3 regions of the Pararhizobium sp. PWRC1-1 genome follow, and region 1 is predicted to be linked to each of the others. Evidence: riboswitches for the same ligand, from Rfam matches in the RefSeq annotation. Region 1 holds a riboswitch; each other region holds the start of a gene.

Region 1 (7,973 bases):
GCCCGGCTCGACCAGAACATCGGCAGGTAGAAGCCGGAATAGAACAGGAAGCTTTCGAGGAAGACGCTGGCGACCTTTCGCTTCAGCGGATCGGGATTGCGGTACTGTTCGAGGATTAGCGCCGATTTGCGTTGCAGATGCTCGTTTTCCTCCGACCAGCGATAGGCGTCATCAACATCCGGCGTCGAGCAGAGCGTCGAGAAGATCGAAGAATAGGAACGGGCATGCACCGCTTCCATGAAGGAGATGTTGGAATAGACAGCTTCCTCGTGCTGCGTGATCGCATCCTCCATCAGTTTTGGCGCGCCGATGCTGGTCTGGATCGTATCCAGCAGGGTCAGTCCGGTGAAGACGCGGATCGTCAACTGCTGCTCTTCCGGCCGCAAGGTCGCCCAGGACGGAATGTCGTTGGAAAGCGGCACCTTTTCCGGCAGCCAGAAATTCCCGGTCAGCCGGTTCCAGACTTCAAGGTCCTTGTCGTCTTCGATGCGGTTCCAGTTAATGGCACGCACGCGCGAAACTGGCTTGATGGCGATGTTCATGGGAGTTTGATCCTTGGTCTTTATGTGTTTCGCACGATGGAAATGCCCCTCACCCTAGCCCTCTCCCGGGGACGACGGAGGTTGCCGCAGGTCCCTTCGCCCCGTTTACGGGGAGAAGATGCCCGACAGGTAGTATGAGGGGGCCTGCAATGCTTATAGACTGCACGACACGCAGCCCTGCACCTCGGTGCCGGACAACGCCATCTGGCGAAGGCGGATGTAATAGATCGTCTTGATCCCCTTCTTCCAGGCATAGATCTGTGCCTTGTTGATATCGCGCGTCGTTGCCGTATCGCGGAAGAACAGGGTCAGTGACAGGCCCTGATCGACATGCTGCGTTGCTGCCGCATAGGTGTCGATGATCTTCTCAGGCCCGATCTCGTAGGCGTCCTGATAGTAATCGAGATTGTCGTTGGTCATGAACGGTGCCGGATAGTAGACGCGGCCGATCTTGCCTTCCTTGCGGATCTCGATCTTCGAGACGATCGGATGGATCGAGGAGGTCGAGTGGTTGATGTAGGAGATCGACCCGGTTGGCGGCACGGCCTGGAGGTTCTGGTTGTAGAGGCCCGTCGCCATGACATTCTTCTTCAGGGCCAGCCAGTCTTCCTGCGTCGGGATGTGGATGCCGGCGGTCTCGAACAGTTCAAGCACGCGCCCGGTGGCAGGCACCCATTCCTGTTGCGTATATTTGGCGAAATAGTCGCCGGAAGCGTATTTCGAATTCTCAAAGCCCTTGAAGCTCGATCCGCGCTCGACAGCGATCCGGTTCGATGCGCGGATGGCGTGGTAGGTCACCGTGTAGAAATAGATATTGGTGAAATCGACGCCTTCTTCCGAGCCGTAATAGATGCGCTCACGGGCGAGATAGCCATGCAGGTTCATCTGGCCGAGACCGATGGCGTGGCTGTCATCATTGCCCTTCTCGATCGACGGCACCGAGGAGATATGGCTCATGTCGGAAACCGCAGTCAACGCCCGGATCGACGTTTCGATGGTCTTGCCGAAATCTGCACTGTCCATCGCCGCTGCGATATTCAGCGAGCCGAGATTGCAGGAAATGTCCTTGCCCATATGCTTGTAGGATAGGTCGTCATTATAGTCGCTGGCTTCGCTCACCTGCAGGATTTCCGAGCAGAGATTGCTCATGGTAATGCGGCCGGCGATCGGGTTTGCCCGGTTCACCGTGTCCTCGAACATGATGTACGGATAGCCGCTCTCGAACTGGATTTCGGCAAGCACCTGGAAGAATTCGCGCGCCTTGATCTTCTTCTTGGAGATGCGGGCATCGTCCGCCATCTCGCGGTATTTTTCCGTCACCGAGATTTCGGTGAACGGCACGCCGTAGACGCGCTCGACGTCATAGGGCGAGAACAGGTACATGTCCTCGTTGTTCTTCGCCAATTCGAAGGTGATGTCCGGAACGACAACACCGAGCGACAGCGTCTTGATGCGGATCTTCTCGTCGGCGTTTTCACGCTTGGTATCAAGGAAGCGCATGATGTCGGGGTGATGGGCGTTCAGATAAACGGCCCCTGCTCCTTGGCGGGCGCCGAGCTGGTTGGCATAGGAAAATGAGTCTTCCAATAGCTTCATCACGGGGATGATGCCGGACGACTGGTTTTCGATCTGCTTGATCGGGGCTCCGGCCTCGCGGATATTGGTCAGCGACAGCGCTACCCCGCCGCCGCGCTTGGACAGCTGCAGTGCTGAATTGATACCGCGGGCGATTGATTCCATGTTGTCTTCAACACGCAGAAGGAAGCACGACACGAGCTCGCCGCGCTGCTTCTTGCCGGCATTGAGGAAGGTCGGCGTCGCCGGCTGGAAGCGGCCGGAAATGATCTCGTCGACCATGTCGCGGGCCGTGGATTCGTTGCCCTAGGCGAGTGCCAGCGCCACCATGCAGATACGGTCTTCGTAACGCTCAAGATAGCGTTTTCCATCAAAGGTTTTCAACGTGTAGCTGGTGTAATACTTGAACGCGCCGAGGAAGGTCGGGAAACGGAATTTCTTAGCATAGGCATGATCGTAGAGGTCGCGCACGAAGTTGAACGAATACTGGTCGAGAACCTCGCGCTCGTAATAGCCTTCGGTCACCAAATAATCGAGTTTCTCTCTGAGATTATGGAAGAACACGGTGTTCTGGTTGACGTGCTGGAGGAAATACTGCTTTGCGGCCAGCCGATCCTTGTCCAGCTGGATCTTCCCCTCGTCGTCATAAAGGTTCAGCATCGCGTTCAGCGCGTGATAATCAATCGCGGTTTCTGTCGCCTTCAAGGGGCGTTCACCAGCGGAATGAGGAAAAGTATTCAACGGTTTTCCGCCCGCATTCCGCGTCAAAGTCTCTGAGACGTCCAAAATCGTTCCAATCCATTGATGACATTGGCGACATCCTCGTCGGTACCCAGAAGCTCGAACCTGTACAGGTACGGCACCCGGCATTTATCCGAGATGACATTGCCCGCGAGACCGAACGTCTCGCCGAAATTGCTGTTGCCGGCGGCGATCACGCCCCGGATGAGGGATCGGTTGTCCGCATTGTTGAGAAAGCGGATCACCTGCTTGGGAACAGCGCCCTTGCCGTCATCGCCGCAATAGGTCGGCAGGATGAGGACGAAGGGTTCGCGCACATCGGGCGTTTCCGCGCCTAGGCTGACAGGAATGCGGGCCGATTTCAGACCGAGCTTGGCGACGAAGCGATGGGTATTTTCCGAAAGGCTGGAATAGTAGACGATCAGGCCCATCGCTTGTCTACCGTGCTTTGGCTTCACTCAGGAAAGTGCGCTGATCTTGTCCGGCCGGAAGCCAGCCCAATGGTCCTGCCCGGCAATCACGACCGGAACCTGCTGGTATCCGAGGCCGATCACCTTTGCAAAGGCGTCCTCGTCCTTGGAAATGTCAACGACCTGATAGTCGATGCCTTCACGATCCAGCGCGCGATAGGTCGCTGTGCACTGGACGCATGAAGGCTTGCTGTAGACGGTAATGTTCATGAGGTTCCTCGTGGGTCTGTGATGTTACTGGCACACGACAGGCTCCGAGCCGCTGCACACGGATCCGATCGTGGGGTCTTGTATTGCGATGCTTGCGAGAGGTTAGGCCTGCGCTGCCGCTCGCGATCCCGCAACTCTTGGTCTGCGAATTCGATTGACTGACATGCCTTCACCCCGAAGCCTTTTTGGCGGGCATCGGAAGAACGCAATCCAAAGCGGAGTCATTCCGCTGCACATCACGCGACCTTCCGGGCACCCCGCCCGTGGACGTTTTGTTTAAGGCAGGTCTCCTGGCTTGCGGGTCGTTGCGTCCATTCCGTCTTCCCAAAGCCTGATGCTCCAGTGACTTGAAATGAAACAGACGCTCGTCGCTTACAGTTGCGGGGGCAGCTCCGGTTTTGCCTAGCCTCAATGGCCAAGCGTACCGCATTCCCTCTTAGCCTCCGCACCTTGCGATTCGGAGGAGCCTTGAACACTATATATGGTATACTACGGGAAAATGTCGTCAATGTGTAGATGTCGGAAACATGCCGTGCAGTGCAGAATTTTCGCAGTATTGTGGATAACGGGGAGTTAACGGCGGGCACAGCAATCGGCTGTGGTAGCGCGGCTGCAGCCCGGGACAGCCGTTCTGCTTTCCGCTATGAGCCACGCCCGTAACCCACCGGCCTGCCGTCGGGTCCGACCGACACCATTACCAATCCGGCTGCCATCCAACAATGTCTCCGACCAAAGCTCGACGGCGACCGTCACCGAACGCCTGCCGGCCGAACAATCTCAGCGACCACGTCGATGATCGAACCGACGTGGATCGGATGCTTGAAGTCTATACGGCGGGATGAAGCAAGCTCGGCGACCGTGCGGCTACGCCGGGACGCCCACCGGCCGGACCCTACATGTAGCAGCCAATTGACATCCTCGAATATTTGTTAGATAGAGTAGTCTGTCTAGTAAGTATTTGAGCAACTTTGATGCGAAAAATCGATCCTGAAAAACATGCTGAACGCCGCCAGACAATCATTGATGCCGCAAGGGCATGCTTCGCCCGGAAGGGCTTTCATGGCACGAGCACTGCGGAAATCTGCGCTGCTGCCGGGATGAGCCCCGGTAACCTGTTTCACTATTTCCCAAACAAGCAGGCGATGATCGCCGCGATCGTCGATGAAGAGGGTGTGTCGACAGCCGCCTATTTCGAGGCGATCGGTCGTGAGAACGATCATTATGCAGCGCTTGTCACCTTCATGGACGTGGTGCTCGACCTCGCCGCTGATACAGCCTTCGCCAGCCTGACGCTCGAAATCGCCGCAGAAGCCGGGCGCGAAGGCGAAATCCGCAGCCGCGTCGAGCGCAACGACAAGGCGATGCGCGATGCCCTTCAAGCCGTGCTGCAAGAGGCCGCAAGCCGCGGCCAGATCGATGCGACGCTTGACGTCCCAGCTGCGACCGTCTGGATCGCTGCGCTGATCGACGGCATCTTCAGCCGGATTGCCGTCGACCCGGAATTCCGGCCGCTGCAGAACCGGAAGATGATGCACACGCTGCTCGACCGTTTCCTGCGCCATGGCATCGCCGCCAGAGAATGCTGAACGTGATGCTGCATCAAACAATTTCCGAGGAGCGTATCCTCGACGTCGATTCCGTGCGCGGTTTCGCCCTGTTCGGTATCCTGACCGTCAATATCTGCGCCTTCCTGTCCCCCTTTTACGGTGCTTCGGTGGCTGATCCATTCTTCACGTCGGAACTGGACATGGCGGTCCGATTTCTCGTCGCCTTTCTCTTTGAAATGAAATTCTATCTGCTGTTCTCGTTCCTGTTCGGCTACAGCTTCACCCTGCAGATGCAATCGGCGGAAAAAGCCGGAGCGGCGTTTCTGCCACGGATCCTGCGGCGTCAGGCTGGGCTGTGGACGATCGGGCTGCTGCACGCCGTTCTCCTGTTCCACGGCGATATCCTTACCACCTATGCTTTCCTCGGCGCCCTGCTTCTCGCCTTTCGGCAAACGCCCGAGGCAAAGGTGCTCAGACTTGCCAAAGGGCTGATCGTCGCGACGGCCCTGCTCTGGGCATCACTGGGGCTCACGCAAATACTGGTACCATCCGCCATCGACCTCTCGACCTCGTTTCGTGATGCCGCCAGGGTCATGGCCGCCTATCGCGAGACGCCGGCAACGGTGATTGCTCAACATCTGCGCGATCTCAGCGAAATTTGGATCGTGATCGGTGTTATGCAGGCGCCTTGCGCCTTCGCGATGTTCCTGGCCGGCATGGCGGCGGGCAAAAGACGGATGTTGGCCGACTTCAAAACGTATGCGCCCTTCTACCGGCGGATGTTGCGGATCGGCCTGCTCGTCGGCCTGCCGGCTTCGGCGCTTTATGCTTATGGCGCTGTCTATCTGGTCGGCTCCGGCTGGGATGTGCTGGGACTGGCGCTCGGCATTCTGCTCGGCCCTTTCCTCACCGCCGGCTATCTCGCCGCTGCGATGATGCTGTTTCAGCGCAAGGCAGGCGAGACCTTGGCCGCAGCGTTGGCACCGGCCGGGCGCATGGCTTTGTCCAACTATCTGCTGCAATCCGTAATCTGCGCCGCGCTGTTCCATGCCTACGGCTTCCGGCTGATGGGACAGTGGCCGCCGCTTGCCGGCCTGCTTGCCGCCTTGGGAATCTTCATGCTGCAACTGGCACTCAGCCGTTGGTGGATGGCGCGCTTTGCCTATGGCCCCTTGGAATGGGGGTTGCGGGCCATCACCATCGCCGCCTGGCCGAAATGGCGGAAAACCAAAGCGATCTGAACAACAAAGGCCCGGAGCATCGGTGGGCCTTTGTTGTTCCCTATCACTATGACCGGCCGCTTACTCGGCGGCGGCAACCGTGCGACGGCGACCGATTGTGGCCTGGGTGAGCAGCAGTGCTCCGACAGCGCAGAGCGCGATGCCCATCGCCATCGGAACGGCCGTGCCATCAAAGAACACCGACGCGATGACCATCGCAACGGCTGCGGTGACGAAATGCAGCGTGCCCATCAGCGACGACGCCGTGCCGGCGATCTCGCCATGCTCTTCCAACGCCAGCACCGCACTTGTCGGGATGACGAGACCGAGGAAGCCGTAACCGACGAACAGGAATGCGGCCATCACCGGAAGCTGGTTGAAGCCGAGGCTCATCACGATCGCCATCACTGCCATGGTCAGCGCGAAGGCCGTCACCGCGATGCGCATGACGCGGACAAGCCCAAAACGTTCCCCGAACCAGCCCGTCGCCTGCGACACCGTAAAGAACGACACGGCATTGATGGAGAAGGCGAAACTGTATTGAATCGGTGTCAGCCCGTAGTAGTCGATCAGCACGAAGGGCGAGTTGGCGAGGTAGACGAGGAAGCTGGAAATTCCGAGACCGCCGATAAAGGTCAGCGTCAGGAAGTTCTTGTCCCTCAGCAACAGCCCGTAAGCCGCCATGGCGCTGCGCAGGCCACTTTCGGCGCGATGTTCCTTGAGGCGGGTTTCCTGCAGTTGCGTCGCCAACAGGATGAGACCGATCAAGGCGGCGATCATCACGGCCCAGAACACCCCGCGCCAGCCGTAGAACGCGATGACGGCACTGCCGGTCAGTGGCGCCAGGATCGGCGAGATGCTGAACACCAGCATCAAGAGCGACATCAGGCGGGCAGCCTGCACGCCGGTGTGCATGTCGCGGACGATGGCGCGCGGGATAACCATGCCTGCAGCGCCGCCAATCCCCTGCAGGAAGCGGAAGGCAATCAGCGTTTCGATATCGCTTGCCAGCGCGCAGCCGATGCTGGCGAACGCGAAAATGCCGATGCCGATGTACAGTGGCGCCTTGCGGCCCCACATGTCGGACAAGGGGCCGTAGACCAGCTGCGCCAGCGCAAAGGAGATGAAGAAGGCAAGCAGGCTCAGCTGCACGATATGGTTCTCGGCGCCGAGGTCTTGCCCGATCGAGGGCAGCGCCGGAAGATACATGTCGATGGCGAAGGGGCCGATGGCCGACAACAGGCCGAGGATGAGGGCAGTCCGGAAGAAGGAGGACGTCATGGGGTCATCTTTCAGAAAACGGCCGCACAAGACCGGACCGGTGTCATGCCGCGTTGCTCTCAAGGGTTCAATGTGATCGTTGCCAAGGTCACGGTGCTTGGGAGACCTCTGCGCCTTTGGCAGTCAGTGTCAAAATAATTGGACATAGATGTAAAATTAGACACCATTGTCTAAAACGTCAAGAGACTTTATGTTTGGCCTATGAAAACCAATCGTGACCCAGTTCCGAAAATGTCCGTGCACAGCCAGCGCGGGCAATGCGCCAAGCGCAAGTCTATTCTGGAAGCCGCCGCAGAAGTGTTTTGCCGTCAAGGTTTTACCGGCGCCAGTATCGACGAGATCGCTGCCGAAGCCTGTGTCTCGCGCCAGACCGTCTACAATCACTAC
Region 2 (7,973 bases), on a different contig from region 1:
CGCTCGACGGTGTCGCCGGCAGTGCGCCACGGGGCGTCCGAGACTTCGGCAAGGATGGCCGGCTTGGGGCCAAGCCAACCATCTGAGAGGACGCAGTCGAGGGGGTCGAAAGAACGCTCCTGATTGATCTCGCCCCTTGTGGGGGAGATCAATGTGGAAAATCTCAGGCCCGCATCCGCCGCGATCGCCCGCTGCAGGCTCTGGTCGCCGCCCTCGCTCTGCCCGCGTGGCACTCTTGCCAGGGCAACCGTCAGATCCGTCAGCAAGCGGCCTTCCGGCGCCACGCCAAAGATATGCAGGCCATCGCGGATCTGCAGCTCTTTGAGATCGCAGAGATAGGCATCGAGCTTTTCGAGCGCCTTGTCCTCGCCGTCCGTGCCGGCAATACCGGCATCATGATCAAGGCCGATATCGCGCACCAGTTCGAGGATCTGCTTGCTGAGCAGCCTGAGACGCCGCGGATCACCGCCGGCCGCGTCATAATATTCGTCGACCAGCGCTTCCAGGTCTTTCATCGGACCATAGGATTCGGCCCGCGTCAGCGGCGGCGTCAGGTGGTCGATGATGACGGCGCTGGTGCGGCGCTTGGCCTGCGTTCCCTCGCCCGGATCGTTGACGATGAACGGATAGAGATGCGGCATCGGGCCAAAGACAGCTTCCGGATAGCAGGTCTCCGACAGCGCCAGCGACTTGCCCGGCAGCCATTCGAGATTGCCGTGCTTGCCCATATGGACGATGGCATGAGCGCCGTATTCACGGCGGAGGTACGCATAGAAAGCCAGATAACCATGCGGCGGCACGAGATCCGGCGAATGATAGGTTTCCTTCGGATCGATATTGTAGCCGCGTGACGGCTGAATGCCGACCAGTGTTTTTCCAAAGCGCGTGAGCGGCAAGGCGAACTGGCCATCGCGGAAGAACGGATCGCTTTGCGGTTCGCCCCATCGGCCGGTGACTTCAGCCTGAATCTGAACGGGAAGGGACGCAAAGAAGGTGTTGTATTGATTCAACGAAAGCGTTTCGCGGATCTGACAATCCGCCCGTACCGAATTGGTCGGGCCGTCCATCAGGTGGCGGATCAGCGCGTCGCCGTCGGTAGGGATGGAATCGATGCCGTAGCCTTCGGTGGCCATCGCCTTCATCACTTCGATCGTCCCGGCCGGTGTATCGAGGCCGACGCCATTGCCAAGCCGCCCGTCGCGATTGGGATAGTTCGCCATGATGATCGCCACGCGGCGCTCAGCCGGTGCCGCTTGACGCAACCTCGCCCAGTTTGCCGCAAGCTTGGCCGCAAAGGCGACGCGGTCAGCGAGAGGCTCGTGGCCGACGATATTGGCCTCGACATCGGTGTCATAGACAGCCGCTGCCTTGAACGAGACGGCCCGCGACAGGATGCGGCCATCGACTTCCGGCAGCGCCACGTTCATCGCCAGATCGCGAGCCATCAGGCCCTGCGGCGAGGATTCCCATGCGGCCCGCGACGAGCCGGAAAAGATCACCTGAAGGACCGGCGCATCGGAAAATTCAAGCACGGTCGACTTACGGTCGGCGCCGGGCGCGGAAACAGCAAACCCCGTCGCATTCATCACCACTGTGGGCGGTACCTCACCGAAGATCGCCTGTAGCGTGCCGATCGACACGGCATCCTTGAGGCTGGACACGAACACCGGCAGCACTGTCAAACCTTCGGCACTGAGCGCTTCGATCAGGGCTTCGACAGGTTTTGTTTCGCCGCTTTGGACCAGCGCACGGTAGAAGCAGAGGGCGACTGTCGGGGGTTCGAGTCCCTCTCCCGCTACCGGCTTCAAATGGGAGGGGATGCTCTTGTTTCCCGGAAGCATACCCCCCTCTGCCCTATCGGGCATCTCCCCCTCAAGGGGGGAGATCGCTGGTGACAGCTCTCGCTCCTTCAGTAAATTCGCCGCAACAGTAAAAGCTGCCGGCTCGTCCGGGTGCGGCAGGCCATTCTCCCCCCTTGAGGGGGAGATGTCAGCAGCGCTGACAGAGGGGGAAATCTCGCCGAAAGCAGCAAACCCAGCGGCCTTTTTCCAAGCCTCGACCCCGATCACACCCTGCCCCGGCCACCAGATCCCCGCCTTCATCAGCGGTGCTGCCGATTCCGGTTTTTCCGCGCCGTCGATCAGCGCCTCGGCATAGCGCAGCAGCCGCGCCATGTTGTCGGCGCCGCCTTCGGTGAAATAGGCCCACATGCGGTTGCGGTCTTCCGCAGAGACGGTCGAGAACGGCTCCAACCCGGGATCGGGCTTGTCGCAGCCCGGCAGCACGGCAATCTGGAATTTATGGGTGACGGCGGCTGCATGCAGCGCCTCCAGCACATATTGAAAATAGCTGGCGCCGCCGAGTGGGCGAACGATGATCAGCTTGGCATGACGCGCCGTGCGCTCGACATAGGTATCGACCGACATCGGGTGCTTGAGCGTCAGAAGGCTTGCCACCCGCAGGCTCGACTTTCCTCCACGCGTGCGGTGCGCGCCAGCAATCGACGAAAGCTCGGTATCCGCTGCCGACAGGAACAGGATATCGGCTGGTGATTGACCGAGATCGATCGCTTCCTCGCCGTCGGTAATCGTGCCTTTCTGAGCTAGGAGGAGATGCATGGTATTCCCCAAAGGCAGCGATACCCCCCTCTGTCACTCCGTGACATCTCCCCCACAAGGGGGAAGATCGGGGCCGCGCGGTGCCGGGACGCTTGCACCAAGAAATTTGAGCGCGAGGCAGCCACAGCTGATCTCCCCCCTTGTGGGGGAGATGTCCGCCAGGACAGAGGGGGGTACGCCGCGCTCACCATTGTCAAACCGCCGCAGCGATCGCAGCACGCACGGCCGCTTCATCCATGTCGTGCAGGCCGATGACGACCAGGCGCGTGCGGCGCACTTCGCCGGCAGCCCAGGGGCGGTCGAAATACTGGTCAATGCGGGCGCCGACGCCCTGGATCAAAAGGCGCATCGGCTTGCCGGGAATATCGGCAAAGCCCTTCAGGCGCAGCACGTCGTGCTCTGCGATGATCCGCTTCAGCTTTTCGATGAAACTGGCGGGATCGGTAATGGACCCCAGTTCAACGATGAAGCTGTCGAATTCGTCATGGCTATGCTCCTCGCCGGCCTCATGCTGCATCTCGTGATGGGATTTACGGTTGGCGATGTCGCTTTCGGTGCCGACACCAAGGCCGAGCAGGACGGCGGCGGAAACCTCGCCGTTCTTCGCCTCGATCATCGTCGGCTTGCGGTGGGTGCGCGAAGAGACCTCGTTGCGGACAAAGGCAAGGCCGGTCGAATCGAGCAGGTCGGTCTTGTTGAGGATGATCAGGTCGGCCGCGGTCAGCTGGTCTTCGAACAGTTCCTCGATCGGGCTTTCGTGATCGAGATTGTCGTCGTTGACGCGCAGCGCATCGACCTTGTCATGATCGTCGGCAAACCGTCCGGCCGCAACAGCTGCACTATCGACAACGGTGATGACGCCATCGACGGTGACCTGCGTGCGGATATCCGGCCAGTTGAAGGCTGCGATCAGCGGCTGTGGCAGCGCCAGACCGGACGTTTCGATGATGATATGGTCCGGGCGGCTCTCGCGCTCCAGCAGTTTGGTCATGGTCGGGATGAAATCATCGGCGACGGTGCAGCAGATGCAGCCATTGGTCAGCTCGATGATATCGTCCTCGCTGCACGCTTCGGCGCCGCAGCCCTTCAGGACGTCGCCATCGACGCCAAGATCGCCGAATTCGTTGATGATCAGCGCGATGCGGCGGCCGCCAGCATTCTGCAGGATGTTGCGGATCATCGTCGTCTTGCCGGCACCGAGAAAGCCGGTAATGACGGTCGCCGGGATCTTGCCGTGGACGGCCTTTTCAATAGTCATGGATCAACCCTTCATTTTCAGCGGCAATCCAGCCGCGATGAAATAGACGTCTGCGGATATCTCCGCAACGATTTGGTGCAGCCGGCCGGCATGGTCGCGAAAGTCACGCGCCATCCGGTTTTCCGGCACGATGCCCAGGCCGACCTCGTTCGAAACGAAGACCAGCCGGGCTTTTGCCTGCGGCACATAGGCCGCAAGCCGTTTAAATTCCGCCGCAATATCCCGATGCTCCATCATCAGATTAGTGACCCAGAGCGTCAGGCAATCGATCAGAACGATGCGATCAGGCGCATCGATCGCCTTCAGGCAGCCGGCAAGATCGAGAGGCTCTTCATGGGTCTGCCACTCTGGTCCGCGGCGATCGCGATGCTCGGTAATCCTTGCCTGCATCTCGTCGTCCCAAGCCCTTCCGGTCGCGACGTAATGCATGCGCAGACCCGACGCCGTCACGAGTTTTTCGGCGAAGGTGGATTTGCCGGAACGGGCGCCGCCCAGAACCAGCACGCTGCCTGACTGTATCGATGTCATGAAATGATCCCGGCCTCAGCGCGCGCCGGAAAGAACAAGAATTCTTGGCTCACGAAAACCAGCATTCGCGGCAACGCGAAACAGGCCGTTCCGGGGACGGGATGATAAAGCCATGACAACCTCCGTGCTGGCATCGGGAGTATCTCTCCCTGGGTTGGGCGAACCCCAATCTAAAACGGGGCCCTTGAGGATGGCAGGTCTCCTGGCTCACGGCGCCACGCCCCAAATGGGACGAACGGGTTCGCCTCGCCTTCCCGGAGTGTTTTGCGCCAGATTGCGTTACCGCAATCGACGGGCATCACGAAGAGGTGGACGATTCGTAGATAATAGAGGCGTCCGGCCCCGGCTGATCGTGACGTCACTCCAGTGGCTTTTCCGGTTGGGCCGATCCATGCCGCTGCCGCGAATACGGACAGTCCGGTAACATCGGCTTTCCCGGATGGCGAACCCTGACCGTTCTACAGTCGCGGGGTCGGCTGCGATAAGGACGCCCGGTCTGGGTCCGGCCCGTCGCATTCCCATTTACTCCCGACATGCAAACGGCATATCGGGAACCATCCAATGACCGATGATTAGGCGCTCGCCTGGATCAAGTCAATTGCGGCACTCACTCGCCGCCATGGTTTGGCCCGGCCTCGGCAAGACTAAGCTTGATCTCCCAGACCATGCCTTCTAGAGCAATTCCAGCGGAAGTGCGCAGCGGTTTTGCGTCCGAAATTGCGTAGAAAAAAAGACAGGCCGTTTTCGCAATTCGAAGAAAAGCGGAAATGCCCACGACGGCGCAGAGACAGGATGGCCAGGCAATGAAGCTGAAGATGATTCCGAAACTTAACCTGCGGCGGCTCGGCTATCTCTCGCTGCTTTTCGATCTCGGGCGCATGCGGGCCTTTGCGCGGCGGAGCGAACTCGGCCTGGTCGTCGCGGGCATGATCGTCGGTGTTACGTCGGGTCTTGCCGTCACCGCGATGAGCATCATATCGAGCCGCCTGCACAGCCTGATCTTCGGCATTGCCGATGACGAAAGGCTGAGTTCCAGCAATCTGCAGGGCGAAATTTCCATATTGATCGCGCCGGTGGCCGGTGGGATCATTCTCGGCCTGGTGATGGTCGTTCTGGCGTCGTGGCGCAAGAAGCCGATGGTCGACCCGATCGAGGCGAACGCGCTGCATGGTGGCCGCCTGTCTCTGACCGATAGCATTATCGTTGCGATCCAGAACCTGATCTCCAATGGTTTTGGTGCGTCCGTCGGGCTTGAGGCCGGTTATACGCAGCTCGCATCCGGCATTGCGTCAAAACTCGGCATCTCGCTGCAGCTTCGCCGCTCGGACCTGCGCACCCTGGTCGGCTGCGGCGCCGCCGGTGCCATCGCTGCCGCATTCAATGCACCGTTGACGGGCGCCTTTTATGCCTTCGAGCTGATCATCGGCACCTATACGATCGTGTCGCTGACACCGGTCGTGGTTTCCGCCCTGATCGCAAATCTCGTGGCCAGATGGCTGTATGCGGGCGATTTTACCATCGATGTCGGTCAGTTCGGCGCCGTCGTCCCGGCCGACTATCTGCCGGCATTGTTGCTCGGCTGCCTCTGCGCCGGCATGGGCATTCTTTTGATGAAGGGCGTCTCGCTGATCGAGGGGCTTGCCCGCCGCAGCTCGATCCCTGCTCCCATGCGCCCGGCGCTCGGCGGCATCGTCGTCGGGCTTCTGGCACTGGTATCGCCGCAAGTGCTTTCGGCCGGTCACGGCGCCCTGCATCTCAATCTCGCCAGTTCGCCGGCGATCCCGATGCTGATCGGCCTGTTCCTGATGAAATCACTCGCCTCGGCCGTCTCGATCGGCTCCGGCTTTCGCGGCGGCCTGTTCTTTGCCTCGCTGTTCATGGGCGCGCTGCTCGGCAAGCTGTTTGCTTTTTCCGCGCCCTACATATTTTCCCACGCAACGCTGACGCCAGTCATCTACGCAGTCGTCGGCATGAGTTCGCTGGCGGTCGCCATTATCGGCGGGCCACTGACCATGACATTCCTGGCACTGGAAATCACCGGCGACTTTCCGATCACCGTCCTTGTTCTGGCAGCCGTGATCACCTCATCACTCGTCGTACGGACCACCTTCGGCTACTCATTCGCCACATGGCGTTTTCACCTGCGCGGCGAAAGCATCCGTAGCGCCCATGATGTCGGCTGGATCAGGAACCTGACGGTTGGCCGCCTGATGCGCACCGATGTCCGCACGATCGACATTCAGGCAACGCTGGAGGATTTCCGGAGAGACTTTCCGCTTGGATCGACACAACGGGTCGTCGTCGTCGACGGCGCAAAATATGCCGGCATCATTCAGGTTCCCGAAGTCTATGCCAGCCCCATCGAGGCCAGCGAGGAAAAGCAGGGCCTTTCCGGCTTCATCCGCCTCCCAAACGATTTCCTGCAGCCGAACATGAACGCCAAGCAGGCAGCCGCCTTGTTCGACACCACGGAGAGCGATGGGCTGGCCGTGGTCAACAATCTCATCGAACGGCGCGTCGTTGGCCTGTTGACGGAAAGCCATACGCTGCGCCGTTACAGCGAAGAGCTTGACCGCAGACGCCGCGAGGCATCCGGAGAAATCTAAAAGGGTTCGCTTCGGCTCAGGACATCAGGCTGTCGAGCCAGCGCGGCTCCAGCACGGCTTCCAGCTCGGCTGCGACATCGTCGAGCGCACGGTCAACCGACAGCCGGTAGTTTTCGCCGCCGCCTTCGATGCCGAAACTTTTGAGCAGCGCTGCACGATAGGCGTCGCTGGCAAACAGCCCGTGCAGATAGGTTCCGCTGACCATGCCATCTGCGGAGACCGCTCCATCCGGGCGGCCGTCGATAATCACAGCCGGCCGGGTACAGTCGGCACCGGTGGTACGGCCGAGGTGAATTTCGTAGCCTTCCAGCGCCACATCGTAGATCGCCGAGCGGGCGCGGCTGTTGCGCACCGTCTTCTCCGGCGCCATCTCCGTTTCGACCGCAAGAAGGCCGAGCCCGCGGATCTCACCGACATTGCCTTCGATGCCATGCGGATCGGCAACCCGGTTTCCGAGCATCTGATAGCCGCCGCAGATACCGATGACACGGCCGCCACGCCGCACATGCGCCTGCAGATCACGGTCCCATCCTTGCGCGCGAAAATCGGCGAGATCGGCAATCGTCGCCTTCGATCCCGGAATAACCACCAGACCGGCGTCAGCGGGAATGCGCTCGCCGGCGCGAACAAAAACGAGATCGACCTCGGGTTCGGCAGCCAACGGATCAAGATCATCGAAATTGGCGATGCGCGAAAAAACCGGCACGGCGACCTTCAACGCCCTGCCCGTCCCTCGCGCCAGCTTTTCCAGAACCACGGAATCTTCAGCCGGCAGGCGGGCGGCACTTTTCAGCCAGGGCACGACGCCGAAACAGGACCAGCCGGTAAAACTGCCGACCGCCGCAATCCCATCGTCAAACAGCGACACGTCGCCCCGGAACTTGTTGATGATATAGCCGCTGATCATGGCACGATCTTCGCCGGACAGAATGGTGTGGGTGCCGACCAGCGAGGCGATGACGC
Region 3 (7,973 bases), on a different contig from region 1:
ACATCATCGGTGATCGAGCAGTTTCCGGCGCATGTCCATCGCCTGTCGCCGGTCCTGACGCTGCAGGGTGCGGTTGCTCATTGCGACATGCCGCTCGAAAGCGGGCCGACTTTGTTCCTGCCCTACAGCCAGACCTATGTTCCGGGCTATCTGGCGCTGAAGCGCCAGGAGTTTCGCGACTATTTCAATCGCAACCATGTGCAGCTGCCCCTGTCGAAGGGGGATCTGGTCTTCTTCAATCCGGCACTCTTCCATGCGGCCGGAACCAACCGTTCCGAGGGTATCAAGCGTGTTGCAAACCTTTTGCAGGTTTCCTCCGCGTTCGGCCGGGCCATGGAAACCGTCAATCGGGAGCGCATGAGCGCCGTGCTCTATCCGGCCTTGAAGGCAATGCTTGCGGACGGCCGGCTGTCTGGCGGTGAAGCCGCTTGCGCCATCGCATCCTGTGCCGAGGGCTATTCCTTCCCGACCAATCTCGACCGGGACCCGCCCGTTGGCGGGCTTGCCCCGAAGACGCAGGCGCAGCTGATGCATGAAGCGCTGTCGGGTGGCTGGGAGGAGGCCGCCTTTAGCGCGGCGCTTGCAGCTCAGTCGGAGAAGAAGCTCAGCTAACGGAACCATATCCTACAATTTGAACTCCTGCCCGAATGCCGGGCGGGAGTTTTTTGGCATCGGCGACATCAAAAACGGAGGAAAAACAATGAGCAATGACTATGGCCGCCTGGACGGCAAGATCGCGATCGTGACCGGTGGTACGCAAGGGCTGGGGGCGGCGATCGCGACGCTGTTTGCCGAGCGCGGCGCGGCAGGCATCGTGATTTGTGGCCGCAATGCCGCCAAGGGCGAGGCCAAGGCCGCCGAAATCGGCAAGGCCACCGGCACCAAGGTCGTCTATGTGCAGGCCGATCTCGAACGGGTGGAGGATGCGCGCAAGGTGGTGGCCGCCTGCGACACGGAATTCGGCCGGGTCGATGCGCTGGTGAATGCCGCGGCGATCACCGACCGCGGCACGATCCTCGATACCAGCCCGGAACTGTTCGACCGGATGTTCGCCGTCAATGTGCGCGCACCATTTTTCCTGATGCAGGAGGCGATCAACGTCATGCGCCGGGAGAAGATCGAGGGAACCATCGTCAATATCGGCTCGATGTCGGCCAAGGCCGGCCAGCCGTTCATTGCAGCCTATTGCGCCTCCAAGGGGGCTTTGGAAACGCTGACCAAGAACACCGCCTACGCTGTGCTGCGTAACCGGATCCGCGTCAATGGCCTCAACATCGGCTGGATGGCGTCGGAAGGCGAGGATCGTATCCAGCGCGAATATCATGGTGCGGCCAGCGACTGGCTGGAGAAGGCAGCGGCAAGCCAGCCCTTCGGCCGTCTGGTCGATCCGGCCGAGGTGGCGCGTGCCTGCGCCTATCTGGCTTCCGGTGAATCCGGTCTGATGACCGGCTCGGTGATCTGCTTCGATCAGTCGATCTGGGGCGCCTATGACGGTTCGCCGCATCCGGTCGCGGCCATGTGATGAGATCATGGTGGGCCGCCTTGCATTTGGCGGCCCACCATGTCCATATCGTCTCGTTCAGGTGCCTGCGTTAGCGGGAGAATCGGGAATCCGGTGAAAATCCGGGACGTGCCCAGCGCTGTAACGGGGACGGCTTTGCATAGATGAATCTTGAGATTTTTCAGGATTATGCCACTGGATCTTCATCTGATCCGGGAAGGTTGCAAAGCCGGTTGATCCGCAGTCAGAAGACCGGCCTGACGAGATAGACCAAACCTGCGCGGACGGCGGGAGGTTTCGCATTGTTGGGGATCAAACGATGCAGATTGAACCGCAAGACCGCCTTGTGAGGGCGGACGCATTTTCATCGGACGAGCGCGCCGCCGTCTACCGCGCCATCGAAACCCGCCGCGACGTGCGCGACCAGTTCCTGCCGCAGCCTTTGCCGGGCGACGTGATCGCGCGGCTGCTTGCCGCCGCCCACAGCGCGCCTTCTGTCGGTTTCATGCAGCCATGGAACTTCATTGTCGTCCGTGACGAGGACCGCCGCGCCCGTGTCTTCAAGGCCTTTCAGCGGGCCAACGAGGAAGCCGCGCTGATGTTTGAGGGCGAGGCGCAGGACAAATACCGGTCGCTGAAGCTCGAAGGTATCCGCAAGGCGCCTGTCAGCATCTGTGTGACCTGTGATCCGACCCGTGCAGGAAAGGTCGTTCTTGGCCGGACGCACAATCCGCGCATGGATGCGTTTTCCACCGTCTGCGCCGTGCAGAACCTGTGGCTTGCCGCGCGCGCCGAAGGTGTCGGCGTCGGCTGGGTCAGCATTTTCCACGAGCACGATATCAAGGACGTTCTCGGCATTCCCGATCATATCGAGATCATCGCCTGGCTGTGCCTCGGTTACGTCGATAGGCTGTATTCAGAGCCGGAACTGGCCGTCAAAGGCTGGCGACAGCGGTTGTCCCTTGACGATCTGGTATTCGAGGACGCCTGGGGCGTCAGACAAAGCGAATGATCAGTTGGTCTGCTGCTGCTGGTAGCCTGGGCCAGCGGGATGCCTGAGGTCGATCGAGGTTTCCTGCGAGGGCAGGAAGCTTGGACCGACGACGCGAACCTTGTTATCCTGCGGATTGTAGGGCCGGTCGGCGACGGTGCTCTTTGCCTGCGTGCCATCCGCCTTTTTAGCGCGAAGATCGACGACGCCCTTGCCGTTGCCGGGTGTACTCTGCTGGATGGCGGTTTGTCCCACCGGACGGCAGCCGCATTGGCCGGGTTGGCTGAGATCGCGGGTCTTGTAAGCGAAAGCTGTCGGCAGTTCGGCATAGGGCTCGCCGGTCGCGGCGGAGACCATCTGATCCGTCTCTTCCGTCGTCAGCGCATGATAGTAGAGCGTTGTTTCCGTTCCGGGGCAACGCCGCTGGCAGGTTTCGGCATCGCGCGCGAAATCGGCGGGCGATGAATTCGACGAGATCGGGAAGAACGCCCCGTCACAGGTGCGCACGCAAAGTGTCCGCAGGCTGCCGGGATAGTCCGCGCCCGGCCCAAATCCGTCATACGGCCCGAAATTGTCATGCGGCCCAAAACTATCGGGCTGCATCCTGAAATCGGTGACATCAGCCCCCTGCTGGTCCCGGTAGTCTTCGCTGACCGGCGGCAGGTCCTCAAGGATATTGCGATGGGTTTCGGGTTCCTCGACCGCAGCCCTCAAGACTTCGTCCTGTTCCTCGTCACAGCGATTGACAGCGAGCGCTGCATGGATGCGCCGCCGGGTCATCTCGCTGGCGCCGCCCTCCAGGAGATTTTGCCTGCGGGCTTTGAGCGTTTCGAGGTCCATTTCCATTTGCGAGATTTCTTCAGCCAAGCTCTGGCAGGCATCCTCGTTTGGGCCCCCGACAACGATCATGCTTCCGGAACTGCATCCCATCCGCCGGAGATCGCTGCGGGCCTGGCGCAAATCAAGGTTCTGGCGTGAGATTGCTCCGGTATAATCACGCAGATTGGCGTTGGAGGCGACGATCTTCGGCAGGCTGGCAAGGTCGGCATTCAGGCGTTCGCACACCGTCGAGGCATTGGCGGTGGCTGCCATGACCAGAAGGAGCGGCGCAATACGCGCTGCGAAGGATACCGAACGGAAAACCACGTATTTCTCTCGCCTGAGCATGCCGGCGTTCTGCCGGGTGCACGGGAACATCCCGCACACTCTGACTTTTGCCTATCATACCGCCATTCGAGGGGGCTGCAACGCAGTCCGCTCACCAGCGTTAACGATGCCGGTACGAAATGAACCGGGCGCGGCGGAAGAGCCACAATCGTCGGCTCTTGTGCCAGAGAGACCATTTCAAGCGGCCCTGGCCATTTCAAGCGACATCGGCCGCTCCAGCACGGATCCGCCGATTTCGGCGACGGTCTTCATCCTGTCCAAAAGGTCAGTCGTGACTTCCCAGGCAACGGCGACGGCATAGACAGAGCCGATCCGCTGCGGCTCGCCTATCCGTTCGCCGGGGCATCCCATCCGCCGGAACATCCGCTCGAGGAAGACATCGGTGACAGTGACGATATGGCTGAGTCCGGAGGACAACCCCAGTTCGCCGACGCCGCACATCAACTCTGCCGCTGCGATCGTCACCTGGTTCGAGCCGCGATCCTGCGAGATGGTCGGATCGATGCAGAACCGGCTGGACTCCCAGACGGAGGCGCTGCGCACCTGCGGATTATCACCGAGCAGGATCGGAAATGTATCATCCAGCATGTTCGGCCCGAGCGTCGGCAGGAGGCGCAGCGAGCCGCGCAAATGGCCGGTCTCGTCCGAATAGGACAGGACGTAGAGCGGGTTGGCGTCGTCGTAGTCGTCGATTTCCCAATTGCCGCGAACCGATACGTCCCATTTCAGCAAATCGTGAAAGACGCGTTTGCGCAGCTGGAACATGGCATCGAGATCACCTGGATTTTGCTTGCCGGTGTTGCGGTTGAAAATTCTGATCATCATTTGCTCCTGTGTATGAATGCGGAGAGCAAATGCTGTCAGGTATCGGCAGCGGGCATAACTGTCGGTAGTGACAGGTTTCTAATGCACGCCGATATGCAACGAAATGCGTGCGTCCTTTTGGACGCACGCATTTCGTTGCATTCATGGGAAAGAGGGGCGGCGGGGCTACCGCTAGGCGGCAGCGAAAAAGATCAAAAAGCCGGGATGAGGTCGCGCCGGACGGCCTGCGCAACGGCCTGCGTGTTGGAGACGACGTTGAGCTTGCGCCGGGCATTGGTCATGAAAAACCGGACGGTACGTTCGGAAATGCCGAGTATTGTTCCAATTTCCCAATAGCTCTTGCCGGCCGCCGCCCAGCCGAGCACTTCTGTTTCCCGATGCGTCAAAGCCTTGGCGCACTCCTCGGGGAGTTGCATTTCATGGTCACTTTCAAGCAGTGAGGCATGAAAGAGATTGGCCAGAAGCTGAAAATCGCGCAGATGGCAACGCCTGTAGGCCGGCCATTCGCCAGCCGGAACATCGGCCTGGATCGCCAGAAAGGCCAGCCGCCGGGTCGGTGTGGCGAGAGGCAGGGTAATCCCTTCGAGGCCAAGGCCGAGTTGCGTTGCTGCAGAGAAAAGAGGCTCACTATCCGGATGAAGTTTGCGGGCGGTGGCCCAATCCACAGGCCTCACACCACCTATTGTCATTCGCAGGATCGGATCGATACGCTGGTAGCGCTTGTCCATATAGGTTCTGAGGCTACGTGCGCTGAAAGTGTGGTGCAGCCTGTGGATAACAAAACCTGCCGTCAGGACGTCGACGTCCAGATATAGCAGATTTGCAATGCTGAACGTGCTGCGCATCAGGTCGAAAAATCGTTTAGGTTCAACGAGTTTCTCGTTTTCCATAATGTCCAGCAGGTCAAAGAATGCCTGTTGGTCAGCCATGCTGCAATACCCTGTTATTTTGTGGGTTTCAGCATGATAACGCTTTATGCCTATGTCCAGTGCAATCTTTAGTTAAATGTATTATTTTGATACACTAAACTAGAAATTGTATTTTTATCTGGATTTGCATTTCGATTGAGCCGGTTTCAGCACCGGCTCAATCGATTTCAATCAGGCTGGATAGGAGGCTTCGACAACCGCGAGTGCCGCCATATTGACGACGCCGCGGGAGGTGACGGATGGCGACAGGATATGTGCCGGAAGAGCCGTTCCCAAAAGAATCGGTCCGACATGCAGGCTATCGGTCATCGTCTTGACGACGCCGAGCGTAATGTTGGCGGCGTCGAGATTGGGGAAGACCAGCAGGTTGGCTTCGCCAGCGAGCGTGCTATTGGGCATGACGCGGCGGCGCAAGGTTTCCGAAATGGCGGAATCGCCATGCATTTCGCCGTCGGCTTCCAGATCGGGGGCGAGCTCCCTGACGATCTGCATCGCCTTGCGCATCTTGAAGGCGCTTTCCGAATCCCGCGAGCCGAAATTGGAGTGCGATACGAGAGCTGCGCGCGGGGTAATGCCGAAGCGGCGGATTTCCTGGGCAGCCATGACCGTCTTCTGGGCGATTTCCTCGGCCGTCGGATCAAAGGTCACGTAGGTGTCGGTGAGGAAAGTGGCGCCGCGCTGCGAGATCAGCAAGCTGAGCGCCGAGAAATCCAATACGCCTTCGCGCTTGCCGATGATCTGGGACACGGCGCGAAGATGGGCGCTATAGCGTCCTTCGACACCGCAGATCAGGGCATCGGCTTCACCGCGGCGGACAGCCAAGGCACCAATGACGGTCTGGTTGGTCCGGACGATGGTCCGGGCTGCTTCCGGAATGACGCCGAGGCGGCCGACCAGCGCGAAATAGTCATCGACATAGTCGCGGAAGCGCGGATCGCCTTCCGGATTGACCACCTCGAAATCGACGTCCGGGCGGATGCGCAGGCCATAGCGTTTCAGGCGGGTCTCGATGATATGCGGGCGGCCGATCAGGATCGGGCGGGCCGTACCGTCTTCGAGCAGCACCTGGGCGGCGCGCAGGACGCGCTCGTCCTCACCTTCGGAAAAGATCACCCGGTTCTTCTGGGCATTCTTGGCGGCGGCGAAGATCGGTTTCATGATGAAGCCGGAGCGGAAGACGAAGCGGTTGAGCTGGTCGAGATAGGCGTCGAAATCGGCAATCGGCCGGTTGGCGACGCCGCTGTCGTCGGCTGCCTTGGCGACGGCCGGCGCGATGCGCAGGATCAGGCGCTGATCGAACGGCGAGGGGATCAGGTAATCCGGGCCGAACACCGGCGTTTCGCCGGAATAGGCCCGGGCGGCAACGTCGGACGGTTCTTCGCGGGCAAGGGCTGCGATGGCGCGCACGGCCGCCATCTTCATTTCCTCGTTGATCGTGCGGGCACCGCAATCGAGCGCGCCGCGGAAGATATAGGGGAAGCACAGGACGTTGTTGACCTGGTTGGGGAAGTCCGACCGGCCGGTGCAGATCATCGCGTCGGGGCGGGCTGCGCGCGCCACTTCCGGCATGATTTCGGGATTGGGGTTGGCCAGCGCCATGATCAGCGGCTTTTCCGCCATCTGGACCAGCAGTTCCGGCTTTAATACGCCTGCGGCCGAAAGACCGAGGAAGACGTCGGCACCGGCAATGCTGTCGGCCAGAACGCGGTTTGTGCTGTCCTGCGCGTAGATCGACTTCCACTCGTCCATCAGCACTTCGCGGCCTACATAGACGAGGCCTTCGAGATCGTGCACCCAGATGTTTTCGCGCTGGGCGCCGAGCGTCACGAGGAGATTGAGGCAGGCGAGCGCTGCAGCACCGGCACCGGACGTGACGATCTTGGCCTTGGAAATGTCCTTGCCGGCCAATTCGAGGCCGTTGAGGATGGCTGCGGCAACGATGATCGCGGTGCCGTGCTGATCGTCATGGAAGACCGGAATATCCATCTTCTCACGCAACCGGCGTTCGACCTCGAAACATTCCGGCGCCTTGATGTCTTCCAGGTTGATGCCGCCGAAGGTGGGCTCCAGGGCCGAGATGACATTGACCATCTGGTCGATCTCAGGCGCATCGATCTCGATATCGAAGACGTCGATACCGGCAAATTTCTTGAACAGGACGGCCTTTCCTTCCATCACCGGCTTGGAGGCGAGCGGACCGATATTGCCAAGGCCGAGGACCGCCGTGCCGTTCGAGACCACCGCGACCAGATTGGCGCGCGCGGTATAGTCGGCGGCGGTCGAGGGATCGTCGCGGATGGCAAGGCAGGGGGCGGCAACGCCTGGGGAATAGGCGAGCGCCAGATCGCGCTGGTTGCCAAGCGGCTTGGTCGGCTGGATCTCGAGCTTTCCTGGGCGTGGATAGCGGTGGAAGAACAGTGCCTGTTCATCGAGGTCGCCGCTTGCAGGAGCCGCTGGGGTCTTGGCCTTGTCGCCGGTGCTCATATTCTCATTCCCTACCTATTCGTCGCGGCTCTTTTTGCATGAAACGGCGGCTCCGTACAGTTTCGAAACGGGCGTT

Evidence for each region. A riboswitch is a leader RNA that binds a small molecule or an ion and turns the genes downstream of it on or off. The one in region 1 is predicted to bind cobalamin.
Region 2: linked by a shared signal. The riboswitch ahead of cobU (bifunctional adenosylcobinamide kinase/adenosylcobinamide-phosphate guanylyltransferase) and the one ahead of nrdH (glutaredoxin-like protein NrdH) in region 1 are both predicted to bind cobalamin.
Region 3: linked by a shared signal. The riboswitch ahead of bluB (5,6-dimethylbenzimidazole synthase) and the one ahead of nrdH (glutaredoxin-like protein NrdH) in region 1 are both predicted to bind cobalamin.

Annotation. Positions count from the first base shown of each region.
Region 1 is NZ_JAFCXE010000029.1:35,454-43,426, forward strand. It holds gene nrdF (class 1b ribonucleoside-diphosphate reductase subunit beta) at 1-566, opposite strand, end outside; partial or broken gene nrdE (class 1b ribonucleoside-diphosphate reductase subunit alpha) at 696-2,822, opposite strand; gene nrdI (class Ib ribonucleoside-diphosphate reductase assembly flavoprotein NrdI) at 2,882-3,289, opposite strand; gene nrdH (glutaredoxin-like protein NrdH) at 3,317-3,538, opposite strand; cobalamin riboswitch at 3,802-4,024, opposite strand; gene ACP7E0_RS30450 (TetR/AcrR family transcriptional regulator) at 4,510-5,124, shown strand; gene ACP7E0_RS30455 (DUF418 domain-containing protein) at 5,130-6,326, shown strand; gene ACP7E0_RS30460 (multidrug effflux MFS transporter) at 6,387-7,586, opposite strand; gene ACP7E0_RS30465 (TetR/AcrR family transcriptional regulator C-terminal domain-containing protein) at 7,788-7,973, shown strand, end outside.
Region 2 is NZ_JAFCXE010000026.1:43,112-51,084, reverse strand. It holds gene cobN (cobaltochelatase subunit CobN) at 1-2,618, opposite strand, end outside; gene cobW (cobalamin biosynthesis protein CobW) at 2,812-3,876, opposite strand; gene cobU (bifunctional adenosylcobinamide kinase/adenosylcobinamide-phosphate guanylyltransferase) at 3,880-4,404, opposite strand; cobalamin riboswitch at 4,580-4,978, opposite strand; gene ACP7E0_RS29095 (chloride channel protein) at 5,220-7,010, shown strand; gene ACP7E0_RS29090 (cobyric acid synthase) at 7,027-7,973, opposite strand, start outside.
Region 3 is NZ_JAFCXE010000007.1:169,086-177,058, reverse strand. It holds gene ACP7E0_RS13550 (phytanoyl-CoA dioxygenase family protein) at 1-612, shown strand, start outside; gene ACP7E0_RS13545 (SDR family oxidoreductase) at 701-1,522, shown strand; cobalamin riboswitch at 1,566-1,776, shown strand; gene bluB (5,6-dimethylbenzimidazole synthase) at 1,821-2,513, shown strand; gene ACP7E0_RS13535 (DUF2865 domain-containing protein) at 2,514-3,659, opposite strand; gene ACP7E0_RS13530 (acyl-homoserine-lactone synthase) at 3,837-4,481, opposite strand; gene ACP7E0_RS13525 (LuxR C-terminal-related transcriptional regulator) at 4,676-5,413, opposite strand; gene ACP7E0_RS13520 (NADP-dependent malic enzyme) at 5,585-7,897, opposite strand.